2 linked regions of the Aquabacterium sp. OR-4 genome follow. The protein of the gene in region 1 interacts with the protein of each later gene in a pairwise test. Links are inferred from orthologs where the notes say so. Each region holds a gene or a part of one and is shown on either strand. Other genes may lie near its edges.

The links. Proteins that work in one complex are often made in the same cells at the same time.
Region 2: the proteins of lysA (region 1) and N4G63_RS17525 interact in binary tests that used the Escherichia coli proteins (3 or more experiments, as listed by UniProt). The link is inferred for Aquabacterium sp. OR-4 from one-to-one orthologs.

The regions. Positions count from the first base shown.
Region 1 is NZ_JAOCQD020000002.1:1,895,120-1,902,128, reverse strand. Bases 1,914-4,911 are described here. They hold lysA (diaminopimelate decarboxylase), read right to left. Parts: upstream 4,054-4,911; coding sequence 2,773-4,053; downstream 1,914-2,772. Other genes in these bases: N4G63_RS20555 (penicillin-binding protein 1A), read right to left, coding at 4,702-4,911; cyaY (iron donor protein CyaY), read left to right, coding at 4,297-4,665; lptM (LPS translocon maturation chaperone LptM), read right to left, coding at 4,050-4,202; N4G63_RS20575 (ABC transporter ATP-binding protein), read left to right, coding at 1,914-2,661. Outside these bases: N4G63_RS20585 (ABC transporter permease), read left to right, coding at 1-611; N4G63_RS20580 (ABC transporter ATP-binding protein), read left to right, coding at 632-1,672; more of N4G63_RS20575, read left to right, coding at 1,669-1,913; more of N4G63_RS20555, read right to left, coding at 4,912-7,009. UniProt on the Escherichia coli protein: Specifically catalyzes the decarboxylation of meso-diaminopimelate (meso-DAP) to L-lysine. Is not active against the DD- or LL-isomers of diaminopimelate.
Region 2 is NZ_JAOCQD020000002.1:1,193,309-1,200,191, forward strand. The notes cover bases 2,552-5,423. They hold N4G63_RS17525 (response regulator transcription factor), read right to left. Parts: upstream 4,400-5,423; coding sequence 3,704-4,399; downstream 2,552-3,703. Other genes in these bases: N4G63_RS17520 (sensor histidine kinase), read right to left, coding at 2,552-3,697; N4G63_RS17530 (MFS transporter), read right to left, coding at 4,443-5,423. Also shown: N4G63_RS17510 (hypothetical protein), read right to left, coding at 1-180; N4G63_RS17515 (TonB-dependent receptor), read right to left, coding at 192-2,336; more of N4G63_RS17520, read right to left, coding at 2,459-2,551; more of N4G63_RS17530, read right to left, coding at 5,424-5,696; N4G63_RS17535 (antibiotic biosynthesis monooxygenase family protein), read right to left, coding at 5,763-6,113; N4G63_RS17540 (SMP-30/gluconolactonase/LRE family protein), read right to left, coding at 6,137-6,883. UniProt on the Escherichia coli protein: Response regulator member of the two-component regulatory system CpxA/CpxR which responds to envelope stress response by activating expression of downstream genes including cpxP, degP, dsbA and ppiA.

The DNA of each region.
Region 1 (7,009 bases):
CCTCGGTGGCGCTGTCGCTGGTGATCGGCGTGGGCCTGGGCCTGCTGGCCGGCTTTGTGGGCGGCCGGGTCGATGCCTTCATCATGCGCGTGTGCGACGTGATGCTGTCGTTTCCGGCCATCCTGGTGGCGCTGCTGATCGATGGCGTGGGCCGCGCGATGTTTCCCGATGCCCACGAGACCCTGGCCTTCTCGGTGCTGATCCTGGCGATCTCGCTGACCGGCTGGGTGCAGTACGCACGCACTGTGCGCGGCAGCACGATGGTCGAGCGGCAGAAGGAGTACGTGCAGGCGGCGCGCGTGATCGGCGTGTCGTCGCTGCGCATCATGCGCCGCCATGTGCTGCCCAATGTGCTGGGGCCGGTGTTCATCCTGGCCACCATCCAGGTGGCCTCGGCCATCATCACCGAGGCCACGCTGTCGTTTCTGGGGGTGGGCGTGCCGCCCACCTCGCCCTCGCTGGGCACGCTGATTCGCATCGGCCAGGACTTTTTGTTCTCGGGCGAGTGGTGGATCACCATCTTTCCCGGCCTGGTGCTGATCCTGGTGGCCCTGAGCGTGAACCTGCTCGGCGACTGGCTGCGCGATGCGCTGAACCCGCGCCTGCGCTGATGACCACCGCTTTCGATCCGATGTCTTCCCAAGCCCTGCTCGAAGTGCGCCACCTGCGGGTGGAGTTCCCCACCCGGCGCGGCACGCTGCGCGCACTCGACGACGTGTCGTTTGCCATCGCCCCCGGCGAGATCCTCGGCGTGGTGGGTGAATCCGGCGCCGGCAAGTCGCTCACCGGTGCGGCCATCATCGGCCTGCTCGAGCCGCCGGGCCGGGTGGCGGGCGGCGAGATCCACTTCGACGGCCAGCGCATCGACCACCTGGCACCCGAGGCCATGCGCCGCATTCGCGGCCGCCAGATCGGCGCCATCTTCCAGGATCCGCTGACCTCGCTGAACCCGCTGTTCACCGTGGGCCAGCAGATCGTCGAGACGGTGCAGGTGCACCTGGGCCTGGATGCCGCGGCGGCGCGCCAGCGCGCCATCCAGCTGCTGCGCGACACCGGCATCCCGGCGCCCGAGCAGCGGGTGGATCACTACCCGCACCAGTTCTCCGGCGGCATGCGCCAGCGCGTGGTGATCGCGCTGGCGCTGGCGGCCGAGCCGCGCCTGATCGTCGCCGACGAGCCGACCACCGCGCTCGATGTGTCGATCCAGGCCCAGATCATCGGCCTGCTGAAAAAGCTCACCAAGGGCGAGGCCGGCAACGCCGCCCCCGCGGCCGTGGCGCCGGCCAGCCTGGCACCACTGCCCCACGGTGCCGCCGTGATGCTGGTGACGCACGACATGGGCGTGATCGCCGAGGCCTGCGACCGCGTGGCGGTGATGTACGCCGGCCGCATTGTCGAGATCGGGCCGGTGGCCGATGTCATCCACCGCCCCGCGCACCCCTACACCATCGGCCTGATGGGATCGATTCCGTCCATGGACCACACGAGCGAGCGCCTCGCGCAGATCGACGGCGCCATGCCGAGGCTCAATGCCATCCCCACCGGCTGCGCCTTCAACCCGCGCTGTCCCCAGGCGTTCGAGCGCTGTCGCAGCGAGCGGCCCGATCTGATGGCGGCCGGGGCCACGCGGGCGGCATGCTGGCTGCATGCGCCCGGCGAGGGGCAGGCATGAGCGCGCTGGTGCAAGTCGACGGGCTGGCCAAGACCTTCGATGTCTCGGCGCCCTGGCTCAACCGCGTGGTCGAGCGCAAGCCGCGGCAGTTTGTGCATGCGGTCGACGGTGTCAGCTTCAGCATCGAGCGGGGCCAGACGCTGGCCCTGGTGGGTGAGTCGGGCTGCGGCAAGAGCACCGTGGCGCGCCTGCTGGTGGGCCTGTACCCGCCCAGCCGCGGCACGGTGCAGTTCGACGGCGCCGACACGCGCCACACGCTGGCCGGCAGCGGCGCGCGCGCGCTGCGCCGGCGCATGCAGATGATCTTTCAAGATCCGTATGCCAGCCTGAACCCGCGCTGGGCGGTGCGCGACATCGTTGGCGAGCCGCTGCGCGAGCATGGCCTGGTCACCGAGGATGCCGCGCTGGCCGATCGCGTGGCCGCGCTGCTGGCCCAGGTGGGCCTGTCGGCAGCCGACATGGCGAAGTTTCCGCACCAGTTCTCGGGCGGGCAGCGCCAGCGCATCTCGATCGCCCGCGCGCTGGCCACCGAGCCCGAGTTCCTGATCTGCGACGAGCCCACCTCGGCGCTGGATGTCTCGGTGCAGGCCCAGGTGCTGAACATCATGAAGGAGCTGCAGCGCCGCCGCGGCCTGACCTACCTGTTCATCTCGCACAACCTGGCCGTGGTGCACCATGTGGCCGACCGGGTGGGCGTGATGTACCTGGGCCGGCTGGTGGAGCTGGCCGAGCGCAGCACGCTGTTCAACACGCCGCGGCATCCGTACACGCGCATGCTGCTCGATGCCATTCCCGACATCGCGATGACCGGCCGCCAGCGCACGCCGGTGCAGGGCGAGGTGCCCAACCCGCTGAACCCGCCCAGCGGCTGCGCCTTCCACCCGCGCTGCCCGCATGCCAATGCGCGCTGCAGTGCCGAGCGGCCCGAGCTGACCGAGTTCAAGGGCATCCGCGTGGCCTGCCACGCCGTGACCGAAGGCCGGATTTAGAACCGCCCGTCAATGCGCGGCGCGGGTCGAGCGCCGGGCCGCTCCCAAGCCGGCCCGCGACCCGCCCGGCGGGTGGCGCCGCGTGCACGCGGCGCCGGGTGCCGTCAGTTCTCAGACCTCGTCGCGCAACAGGTCCTGCACCTGTTCGCGGCGGCGGATCAGCGTGATGCTGCCCTGGTCCAGCATCACCTCGGCCGCGCGCGGGCGGGTGTTGTAGTTGCTGGCCATGCTCATGCCATAGGCGCCGGCCGAGAGCACGGCCAGCACATCGCCTTCGCGCACGGCCAGCGTGCGGTCGCGGCCCAGCCAGTCGCCCGACTCGCACACCGGGCCCACCACGTCGCAGGCCTGTGCCGGCACATCGTGCCGCGCCTGGCAGGGCTCGATGGCCATCCAGGCCTCGTACATGGCCGGGCGCACCAGGTCGTTCATCGCCGCATCGACGATGCAGAAGTTCTTGCTGCCCTCGCTGCCGTCGCCAGGCTTGAGCACCAGCACCTCGGCCAGCAGCACACCGGCATTGCCCACCAGCGAGCGGCCGGGCTCGAACAGCACCTCGCGGTGGCCGTGGCCGCGGGCGTCGATGCGCGCCAGCAGCGCGCCCACCAGCACATCGGCGGCCGGCGGCTGCTCGTCGCTGTAGGTGATGCCCAGGCCGCCGCCCAGGTCGAGGTGGTGGATCTGCAGGCCGTCGGCCTCGATCTGCTCCACCAGGTCGAGCAGGCGGTCCAGCGCATCCAGGTAGGGGCTGGCATCGGTGATCTGCGAGCCGATGTGGCAGTCGATGCCCACCACGCGCAGCCCCGGCAGGCCGGCCGCCAGCCGGTAGACCGCGCGCGCGCGCTGGTGCGCCACGCCGAACTTGTTGCCCTTCAGCCCGGTGGAGATGTAGGGATGGGTGCCGGCATCGACGTCGGGGTTCACGCGCAGGCTCACCGCGGCGGTGCGACCCAGGCCGCTGGCCACCTGCGACAGCGTGTGCAGCTCCGACTCGCTCTCGACGTTGAAGCACTTGACGCCGGCTTCGAGCGCCACGCGCATCTCGGCGCGCGTCTTGCCGACGCCCGAGAACACCACCTTGGCCGGATCGCCACCGGCGGCCACCACGCGGGCCAGCTCGCCGGCCGACACGATGTCGAAGCCGCAGCCCAGCGCCGCGAAGGTGCGCAATACCGCCAGGCTGCTGTTGGCCTTCATCGCGTAGCACAGCAGGTGTGGCCGGCCGGCCAGCGCGCGCTGGTAGGCCGCCGCGGCGCTGAGCATCGCGTTGCGCGAATAGGCGTACAGCGGCGTGCCGTGGCTGCGGGCCAGGGCCTCGAGCGAGACACCGTCGAACCACAAGGCGCCGTCGGCGCGGCGTTCAAGAAAGGGGGCGCCGGGCAGGGCGGTCATCGGGAGGCTCCGGCAGCGGCAGGGGAGGTGTGGTTGGCGGCGGGCACCGAGGCGGCCGCCCCGGCGGCGGTGGCGCCGGGCAGGGCCAGCGGCCCCTTCTGGCCGCAGGCCGAGACCAGCAGCGCGGTGCCCAGCAGGGCGGCGCGCAACCCGATCCGCCCGGCGCGCTTGCCCGACGCACGGCATGGGGCACAGGCCCTCGCTACACTCGATCGCAATGTCATCCGCCGAATTTTACCGACCATGAGCACCGCCGCCCCTGCTGCCACGCCGCTGTCCGACGCCGAGTTCCGCCGCCTCACCGGCGACGTGCTGGCCGCCATCGAGGCCACGGTCGACCGCTGGCTGGAGGCCGATGTCATCGACATCGACGTGCACCGCACTGGCGGCCTGCTGGAGATGAGCTTTCCGGGCGGTAGCAAGATCGTGGTCAACACCCAGCCGCCGCTGCACGAGCTGTGGCTGGCCTCGCGCGCGGCGGGCCAGCACTTCAGGCATGTGGATGGGCGCTGGCTGGACACGCGCGAGGGCGGCGAGTTTTTTGCCGAGCTGTCGCGCCAGGCCAGCGCGCAGGGTGGCAAGGCGCTGAGCTTCGAGCCGCCGGCGGCCTGAGCGCGGCGCGGCCTCGGGCGCTTGCCGCCCGAAGCGTCAGCGGAAGAGATCCAGGATGCCCTTTTTCTCTTCTTCGCTGGCCGGCTTGGGCAGTTTGTCGTCGAGGCCGACGCTGCTGATGCCCTCGCCACCGCCGAACTCCTCGAACACCCAGTCACCGCCGCGCTGGACCAGGCCCTCGGGCACCGGCAGGGTCTGCTCGGGCAGTTTCTTCAGCGCATGCTGCATGAACTCGATCCACACCGGAAGCGCCAGGCCGCCACCGGTTTCGCGATCGCCCAGCTTGCGCGGCGCGTCGTAGCCGATCCACACCACCGCCACCAGGTTGGGCTGGAAGCCGGCGAACCAGGCGTCCATCGAGTCGTTGGTGGTGCCGGTCTTGCCGTAGAGATCCATGCGCCGGAAGCTCTGGTACACCTTGGCGGCGGTGCCGGAGCGGGTGACTTCGCCCATCAGCTGGGTCATCACGAAGGCGTTGCGGGCGTCGATGGCGCGGGCTGACTCATCGGCCGGGGCCATCGGGGCCTGCATCAGCACGCGGCCCTTGGCATCGGCAATGCGCGTGATCAGCGCCAGCGCACTGCGCAGGCCGCCGCTGGCAAACACGCCGTAGGCGCTGGCCATCTGCAGCGGCGTCACCGAGCCGGCGCCCAACGCCATGGTCAGGTAGGCCGGGTGCTTGTCGGCGTCAAAGCCGAAGCGCGTGGTCCAGTCTTGCGCAAACCGCACGCCGGTGGACTGCAGCACGCGGATCGAGACCATGTTCTTCGACTTGGCCAGCGCCGTCTTCAGCGCCATCGCGCCCTCGAACTTGCCGTCGTAGTTCTTGGGCTCCCACGGCTGGCTGCCGGTGGTGCCAGCGTCGAAAAACAGCGGGGCGTCGTTCACCACCGTCATCGGGGTGAAGCCCTTCTCGAGCGCCGCCGAGTAGATGAAGGGCTTGAAGCTCGACCCCGGCTGGCGCCAGGCCTGGGTGACATGGTTGAACTTGTTCTTGCCGAAGTCGAAGCCGCCCACCAGCGCGCGGATGGCGCCGTTGCGCGGGTCGAGCGCCACGAAGGCGCCTTCCACCTCGGGCAGCTGGGTCAGCGTCCAGTCGCCCTTGGCCCCGCGCACCGCGCGCACCACCGCGCCGCGGCGGATCTGCTTGTGGGCCTCGGCCTTGTCGGCCAGGCCCGAGGTCACCGGCTCCAGGCCCTTGCCGGACACGCTGATCTGCTCGCCGCTCTGCAGCACCGCCAGCACCTTGCGCGGCGATGCCTCCAGCACCACGGCGGCCTTGAGTTCGTCGTTGTCGGGATGCTCGGCCAGGGCCTCGGCCACGCGGGCATCCAGCGCTGCGGCGTCGGTCGGCAGCTCGACAAAGCCTTCGGGGCCGCGGTAGTGCTGGCGGCGCTCGTAGTCGAGCAGGCCGCGGCGCAAGGCCCGGTAGGCGGCGGCCTGGTCGCCCGAATCAATGGTGATCGTCACGTTCAGGCCGCGGGTGGTGGTGTCGGCGCCGTACTGGCTGGCCACCAGCTGGCGCACCGTCTCGGTCACGAACTCGGCATGCACCGCGTTGTCGGTGGGCGTGCGCAGCCGCGGTGTTTCAGCCCGTGCGCGCTCGGCCTGCTCTTCGGTGATGAAGCCGTTGGCCTCCATGCGGTCGATGATGTGCTGCTGGCGCCGCTTGGCCCGCTGCGGGTTGCTCACCGGGTTGTAGGCCGAGGGCGCCTGCGGCAGGCCGGCCAGCATCGCGGCCTCGGCCACGCTGAGGTCTTTGAGCGCCTTGCCGTAATAGATCTCGGCCGCCGCGGCAAAACCGTAGGCGCGCTGGCCCAGAAAGATCTGGTTCATGTACAGCTCGAGGATCTGGTCCTTGCCGAGCTGGCGCTCGATCTTCAGCGCCAGCAGGATCTCGTAGATCTTGCGCGTGAAGGTCTTTTCGGTGCTCAGGTAGAAGTTGCGCGCCACCTGCATGGTGATGGTGCTGGCACCCTGGCTCTTGGCCTTGTTGAACTGCGCCAGTCCGGCGCGCAGCACGCCGACATAGTCGACCCCGCCGTGGCGGTAGAAGCGCGCGTCCTCGATCGCGAGCACCGCGTCCTTCATTACCTTGGGGATCTGTGCGATCGGTGTGAAGGTGCGCCGCTCCTCGCCAAACTCGCCCAGCAGCACGCCGTCGGCCGAGAACACCCGCAGCGGCAGCTTGGGCCGGTAGTCGGCCAGGCCGTTGATCTCAGGCAGGTTGGGATAGGCCACCGCCAGCGCCACCGCCACCAGCATGGCCACGCACAGGCCGACGGCCAGCAGCGTGCCGCCGGCCCAGGCCAGGGCGCGCAGCCACCAGCGGCGCGCCGGCGCG
Region 2 (6,883 bases), 700 kb from region 1 along the record:
GTCGCGCTCGACCACCCATTGCTCACCGGCGCCGATGCGCGGGTTCAGCCGGGCAGCGGCAAGCACCTCGGGCGGCACCGGTGGCGCCATCTGGGCCCAGGCAGCAGGCAGCCCGCCGGCCTGCAGCACGGTGGCCATGGCTGCCGCACGCAGCAGCCCCTTGTGGAGAAGACGGTTCATGGTGTTTGGGTTCAGAACTTGTTGGTCAACACCAGGCCGTAGGTGCGCGGCGCGCCCACGGTGCTGTAGCCGAAGAATTCGCCGGTCTTGGGCACGTAGTTGCCGGCGTTCTTGACGTAGAGGTTCACGCCCCAGCGGTCGCTGTCGGGGCGGTACTGCAGCGACAGGTCCAGCTGGCTGTAGGCCGGCTGCAGCGTTGCCGCGCTCTCGCTGATCGACACGTACTGCTGGCTGGTGTGGCGCAGATCGGCTCGCAGCGTCACGGTGCCGCCGCGCAGCTCGATCGGGTGCTCGACCCCCGCCTTGAGCGTGAGGCGCGGTGCATGCGGCAGCGGCGCACCGGCCATGCTGAACTCGCTGGCGCTGGCAAAGTCGTGCAGGCGCAACTCGCCCAGCTTGGCGTCCAGCCAGGCCAGGCTGCCGCGCAGCCAGGTGCCGGTGGGCAGCAGGGCCTGGGTTTCCAGCTCCAGGCCGCGGATGGTCTGGCGCGGCACGTTCAGCACGTTCGACAGGAAGAAGTCGGCCGGCGTGGCCGGCGCCGGGTTCAGGTAGTTGTCGATGGCCTGGTAGTTGCGATAGTTCATCTGGTAGAGCGCAGCGTTGAACTGCAGCGTGTTGGCCAGCCAACGGCTCTTCAGGCCCAGCTCCATGCTGCGCAGGTGCTCGGCCTCGAAGCGCGGGCTGGTGGCATTGAAGGTGTTGAAGCCTCCCGGCCGGTAGGCCGTGGACAGCGTGGCATAGGCCATGGCCTGCGGCAGCCAGTCGTATTCGAGCGACAGCTTGCCGTCGTTGCTGCGCCAGGTCTCGCCGCCGGGGCGGAACACATTGGTCTTTCTGTCGCTGGTGTGGCGCAGCCCGGCCACCAGGCGCAGGCCCTGGCCCAGCGGCACGGTGGTCTGGCCGAACACGGCGTTCGAGCGCGTGGTGTCGATGCTCTCGGGCGTGCTGCCGCAGCCCAGGAAGCAGCTCTGCACATTGCGCATGTCGTAGCGGTAGACACCCATCACCCACTGCAGCGGCGAACCGGCCTGCGAGGCCAGGCGCACCTCCAGGCTCTTCTGGCGCGCCGGGTTGGGGTCGTAGCTCCAGGTCTCGGCACCGCGGTGCGAGGCATCCCACTTGCGGTACACGTCGCCGCTGGCGTTCTGCCAGGCCGGCAGCAGCGTGAGCGTGCCGATGCCCACATCGGCATCGATCTGCGCCCACAGCTTGGTGGCGTCGTAGCTCTGGGTGCCCACCTTCTCGGCGTTGTCGAAGGCGCCCGCGCTGTCGGTGTGCCTCTCGGCGGTGAGGCGGGTGGCGGCGTTGTCCCAGTTGGCATCGGGGATCAGGCCCACGCCCTTGCCACCCAGGTGGATGCGCTCCACGCCGGCCAGCACGCGCAGGCCCTGGCTGGGCTGGAACAGGGCCTTCAGCCGCACGCCACTGGCCTGGGCATCGTTGAAGCCATCGCTGAGAAAGCCGTCGCGGCTGATGGCGGCGGCCGAGGCGCGCAGCGCGATCATCTCGTTGACCGGAACGGTGAATCCCACCTCGCCGCGCACCAGCTTGTGACTGCCCATCTCCAGCGAGGCCTGGCCATCGCGCCGCCCGAGCACCGGGTCGCGGGTGATGAAGTTCACCGCGCCCGAGGCGGCGTTGCGGCCGTACAGCGTGCCCTGCGGGCCACGCAGCACCTCCACCCGGTCGAGGTCGAAGAAGCCCAGCGTGGTGGTCTCGGCGCGAAAGCTGTAGATGCCGTCGTAGTTGGTGGACACGGCCGACTCGCCCATGCCCGGTGGCATGTCGGAGCCCACGCCGCGCATGGCCACGATGTTGCCGCGGGCGGCGCCCTGCACCTCCACGCTGGCCGCGTTTTTCAGCAGCTCGGCGCCGCTCGAGAGGCCCTGCTGCGCAATCTCGGCGCCGGTGACCACCTGCATCGCGATCGAGGTCTTCTGCGCATTGGCGGCGCGGCGCTCGGCGGTGACGATCACGCTCTGCAGCTGGCCGCGCTGGGTGGCGCCCTGCATGGGCTCGGGTGGGTCGGCGCGATCGCCAGGCGGCGGCGGTGGCGGTGGGGACACAGGCGTCTGGCCCTGCGCCGCGCTGCCGAACACGCCCAGCGCGGTGAGCACGGCCAGGCACAGGGGGGTGGGTCGAAGGCGCAGGGTCATCGGAGTCTCCGGTTCGTTCTGGGTGGTTGGCTCGGGCATGGCGCGGCCCTGCCAGGTCTGGGCCCGGCTGGGGCAGCGGTGGATCGGGGAGCGGGCGGCGCGGCAGGCCAGACCCGCGGGGATCAGCTCGGCGAGGCCCTGGGGCCGCCCGCCGTGATCGGCATCGTCATGGCGCCATGATGGTCAGGGCCGGCCGCCGCGTCCTCAGGGTTGCACCCGGCGTTTGCGTTAAAGCCGGTAAAGGCATGCGCCGGTGGCACCGGCAGCTGCAGGCAAAGAGCCAGGCCGCCCCCATCACGCGGCTGGGCCTGGATGCGGCCGCCATGCGCCTGCAAGGCCCGCTGCGCAATGGCCAGGCCCAGGCCGAAACCGGGTGCCGCCGGGGCCCCGGCGGCTGGGGCCGCCACGCCACGCACAAAGGGTTCGAACACACGCTGGCAATCCTCGGCCGACAGGCCGGGCCCGCGGTCGCGCACCCACAGCGTCCACCAGGCATCGCCCGCCTGCCAGTGCACGGCCAGCTCGACCTCGCCGCCGGGCGGCGAAAACTTCAGCGCATTGCGCAGCACGTTGTCGAAGGCCCGCTGCAGCAGCTCGCCCTGGGCGGCCAGCAGCGGGCCCTCGGCGGGTGCGGCCAGCGTGAGCCTGCGGCCCTGGCCTTGCTGCTGGGCCTCGAAGCGGGCATCGTCCAGCACCGAGTGCAACAGGGCCTGCACGTCCAGGCCCTCGGGCTCGGCCCCGAGCGGCACCCCGGCCACACCCGACTCCAGCCGCGCCAGGGTGAGCACCTCGTCAACCAGCGCATCCAGCCGCTCCACCTCGTGGTCGATGCGCTGCAGCGTCAGGGCCGGTATGGCAGCGGCGGGGTTGCGGCGCAGCAGGCCGGTGGCCATCTGCAGGCGCGCCAGCGGCGAGCGCAGCTCGTGCGACACATCGTGCAGCAGGCGCGACTGCGCGCCCAGCAGCGTCTGCAGCTGCTGCGCCATGCGGTCGTAGTCGCGCGCCAGCTCGGCAAACTCGTCACGCTGGCGGCCCAGCTGCGGCGCCAGGCGCTGCGCCAGCTGCCCCGCCGCGGCGGCGCCGAAGGCCTGGCGCAGCAGCCGGATCGGACGCGACAGCGACCAGGCCAGCACGCCGCTGAAACCCAGCGCGATGAACCCGCCCACCAGCACCGGCATGCCAGCCGATTGCGCCACCGTGGGCGGCATCGGCGGCAATTGCACCAGTGCCGGGAACAGGCGCGCAAAAAGATGAATGCCCACGCCGGTGAACAGCGAGCTGCACCAGCAGGCCGCAAACACCTTCCAGAACAGCCCGCCTGGCGCGCGCGACCAGAACGAACGCACCGCGCCGGCGGCCATGGCCGCTCAGTGCAGCTCGCGCAGCAGCTGGTAGCCCATGCCGCGGATCGCGCGGATGCGCGGCTGGCCATCGGGCTGGGCCCCCAGCTTCTGCCGCACCGCGCACAGGTGCACGTCGATGCTGCGGTCAAAGCGGCCGGCGGGGCGGCCGAGCGCGCGGCGCGAGAGCTGATCCTTGCTGACGATGTGGCCGGCCTCGCTGGCCAGCACCTCCAGCAGGTTGAACTCGGTGGGCGTGAGCAGCAGCTCACGCTGCGCCCATTGCGCGCGGCGCTGCTCGGGCCACATCACCAGGGCGCCGGCGCGCAGCACCTGTTGCGGCTGCAGTTCGGGCGCATCGGGCCGGGTGCGGCGCAGGATGGAGCGCACCCGCGCGGTCAGCTCGCGTGGCGTGCAGGGCTTGGGCACGTAGTCGTCGGCACCCAGCTCCAGGCCGCTGATGCGGTCGGCATCGTCGCCGCGGGCGGTGAGCATCAGCACCGGGATGCGGCTGCGCGCGCGGATGCGGCGCAGCACCTCCTGGCCATGCAGGCGCGGCAGCATGGCATCGAGAACCACCAGCGCGTAGCCGCCATTGAGCGCGCCGCGCACGCCCTCGGGGCCGTCGTGCACGGCATCCACCGCAAAGCCTTCCTGCGACAGGTACTCGCCCATCATCGCGGTGAGGTCGGGGTCGTCGTCGATCAACAGCAGGCGTTGCATCGCAGCTGCTCCCGTCAGGCGGTGCACAGGCTGTGGCGGCGGGTCAGCGCCCCTTGCGCAGCACCGCCACCGCCACCGCCACCAGGCCCAGGCCCAGCAGCACCTGCCCCTCCAGCCCCACGGCCAGCGCGCGGCTGCCGCCCAGCTGCTTTTCAAGGCCGACGATCAGGATCGGGTTGACGAACATGCCAAAGAACAGGCACGACTGGAAGGCCCCGGTGCCCATGCCGCGGCGCGAGACCGGCAGCACGCGCATCGTCCAGGTCACCATGGTGGGCAGCAGCACGCCGGCGCCCAGGCCGTTGACGAAGCCGGCGGTGGTGAGCGCGGCGTAGTCGCCAGCGCCCTTCATCAGCCAGAAGCCGCAGCCTGCCACCAGGCAGCCCAGCGCCAGCTGCCAGCTCACCGCCAGGCGCTGCGCCAGCACCCAGCCGAACAGCAGGGTGCCGCTGATCACGCCCAGGCTGTTGATGCCGTAGGCCATGCCGATCTGGGCCGGGCTCTGCACGCCGATGGCGCCATGCAGGTAGCCGAAGTGCACCGGCACCGTGAGGAACATGATGCCCAGCAGCACGGCCAGTGCGCAGATGAAGCCCAGCACCCGCGGGCGGAAGGACTGCGTGTCCTCGCGCAGCTGCTCGGCGCTCATGGTGGCGCGGGTCTGCGGCTCCCACAGGTACACCATCATCAGCGGCGCCAGCAGCAGGCTGATCGCAAACACCGCATAGGGCGCACGCCAGCCCTGCTCGGCAATCATGCCGCCCACGGTGTTCATCAGAAACGCCGAGGTGGCCGACACCGTGGTCTGCAACGACATGAAGCGCTCGCGCCGCGCACCCTCGTAGTAGTCGCCGATCATCGCGGTGCTCACGGTCATCAGCACCGCCTCCATCACGCCCAGCGCAAAGCGGCTGGCGATGATGGCGCTGAGCGAATCGAGGTACATCGGCGCCGTGCCCACCACCGCGTAGAAGGCGGTGGCCCCCACCAGCAGGCGCTTGCGCCCCAGGCGGTCGGCCAGCTCGCCGACGAACACGCTCAGGCCGGCCATCATCAGCATCGGCGCGGTCATGGTCAGCGGCACCAGGTAGTCGGCGCCCGGCACATCCTTGAAATGCGCCTGCATGGCCGGCAGGCTGGGGCCCAGGATGGCCGTGACCAGCACCGTGAGGCTGGCCGTGACGAGCAGGATGAAGGCCTGGATCAGCCGCGGCTCGCGCGGCAGCGCTGCCGCGTGGCCGGCCGGGGCGCCCACGCTGGCCGATCGGGGCAGCGGGCTGCTGGTGGTACTGCGCATCGGAAGTCTCCTGACGGGATGTTGTGGGTGTTGTGCGGGCAGTGTCGCGGACAGGCCGGCGCGGGCTCAGTCACCCGCGTTGCGGACTTTCCCGGCCATCGCGGCCTCGCCGTCCGTGGCCGGGCCGGGCGATACCGCGCGGTAGAACGCCGGCTGCGGCGGCTCGGCCAGATGGGCCTGCAGCAGTTCGTGCCAGCGGGCGTGGCTGGGCGACTGGCCGAAGCCGAGCGTGCGGTCGTCCACCGCGCGCCACTCGATCAGCAGCAGGTACAGCGGTTCGCGGCCGACCGCGCGGCGCAGCTCGTGCGACAGGTAGCCGGCCTGGCCGGGCAGCAGGCGCTGGGCCTTCTCGAAGGCCTGCTCGAATGCCGCCTCGTGGCCGGGCCGGACGGTGAGCGTGGCCACTTCGAGCATCATCGCCAGCAGGGCCGGGGCCGCGCTCAGCCGCGCGGCCAGTGCGCCAGCGGCAGGCCGGCCACGGGTGAGCGAAAGCTCGGCAGCGTGCTGCCGGCCAGGCTGCCCAGGTACACGGTGCGCAGGTCGGGCCCGCCAAAGGCAATGCTGGCCATCATCGGCGCCAGCGTGCCGCGGCAGGCGGCCATCAGCTCGGGCGTGGTGGTGCCGGCCTGGTAGTGGCGCTCGTACTCGGCCAGGGCCTGCGGCCGGCCGTCATCGAGCAGCGTGAGCACCTGGCCGTCGGGCGTCAGCGCGATCAGCCGCTCGGTGAGCACCAGCGTGATCCACAGGTTGCCAGCCACGTCGAGCGCAAAGCCGTCCGGAAAGCCGCCCAGATCGGCCGGGCCGTAAACCTGCCGGTCGCTCAGCGCGCCATCGGGCATCACCCGCAGGCGCGAGATGCGGCGGGCGTTCGTCTCGGCCACGTACAGCCACTCTTCATTGGCATCGAGCCGGGCCTCGTTGGTGCCCACGAAGCCATCGGCCACGATGCGGATGCCGCGCTCGTCGATCAGGCCCACGTAGCCATCGGCGGTCTTGTCGTTGATCGAGCGGGTCCACGGCACCTGGCGGGTGGTGACGGTGAACCAGATGCGGCCGCGGCTGTCGGTGAGCACGAAGTTGGTCTTGCCCAGCGGCCGGCCATCGAGCTGGTTGAACAGCGTGCGCGAGCGGCCGTCGCGGGTCATCAGCTCGATGGCATCGGTGCCGAAGTTGGCGATCAGGATGTC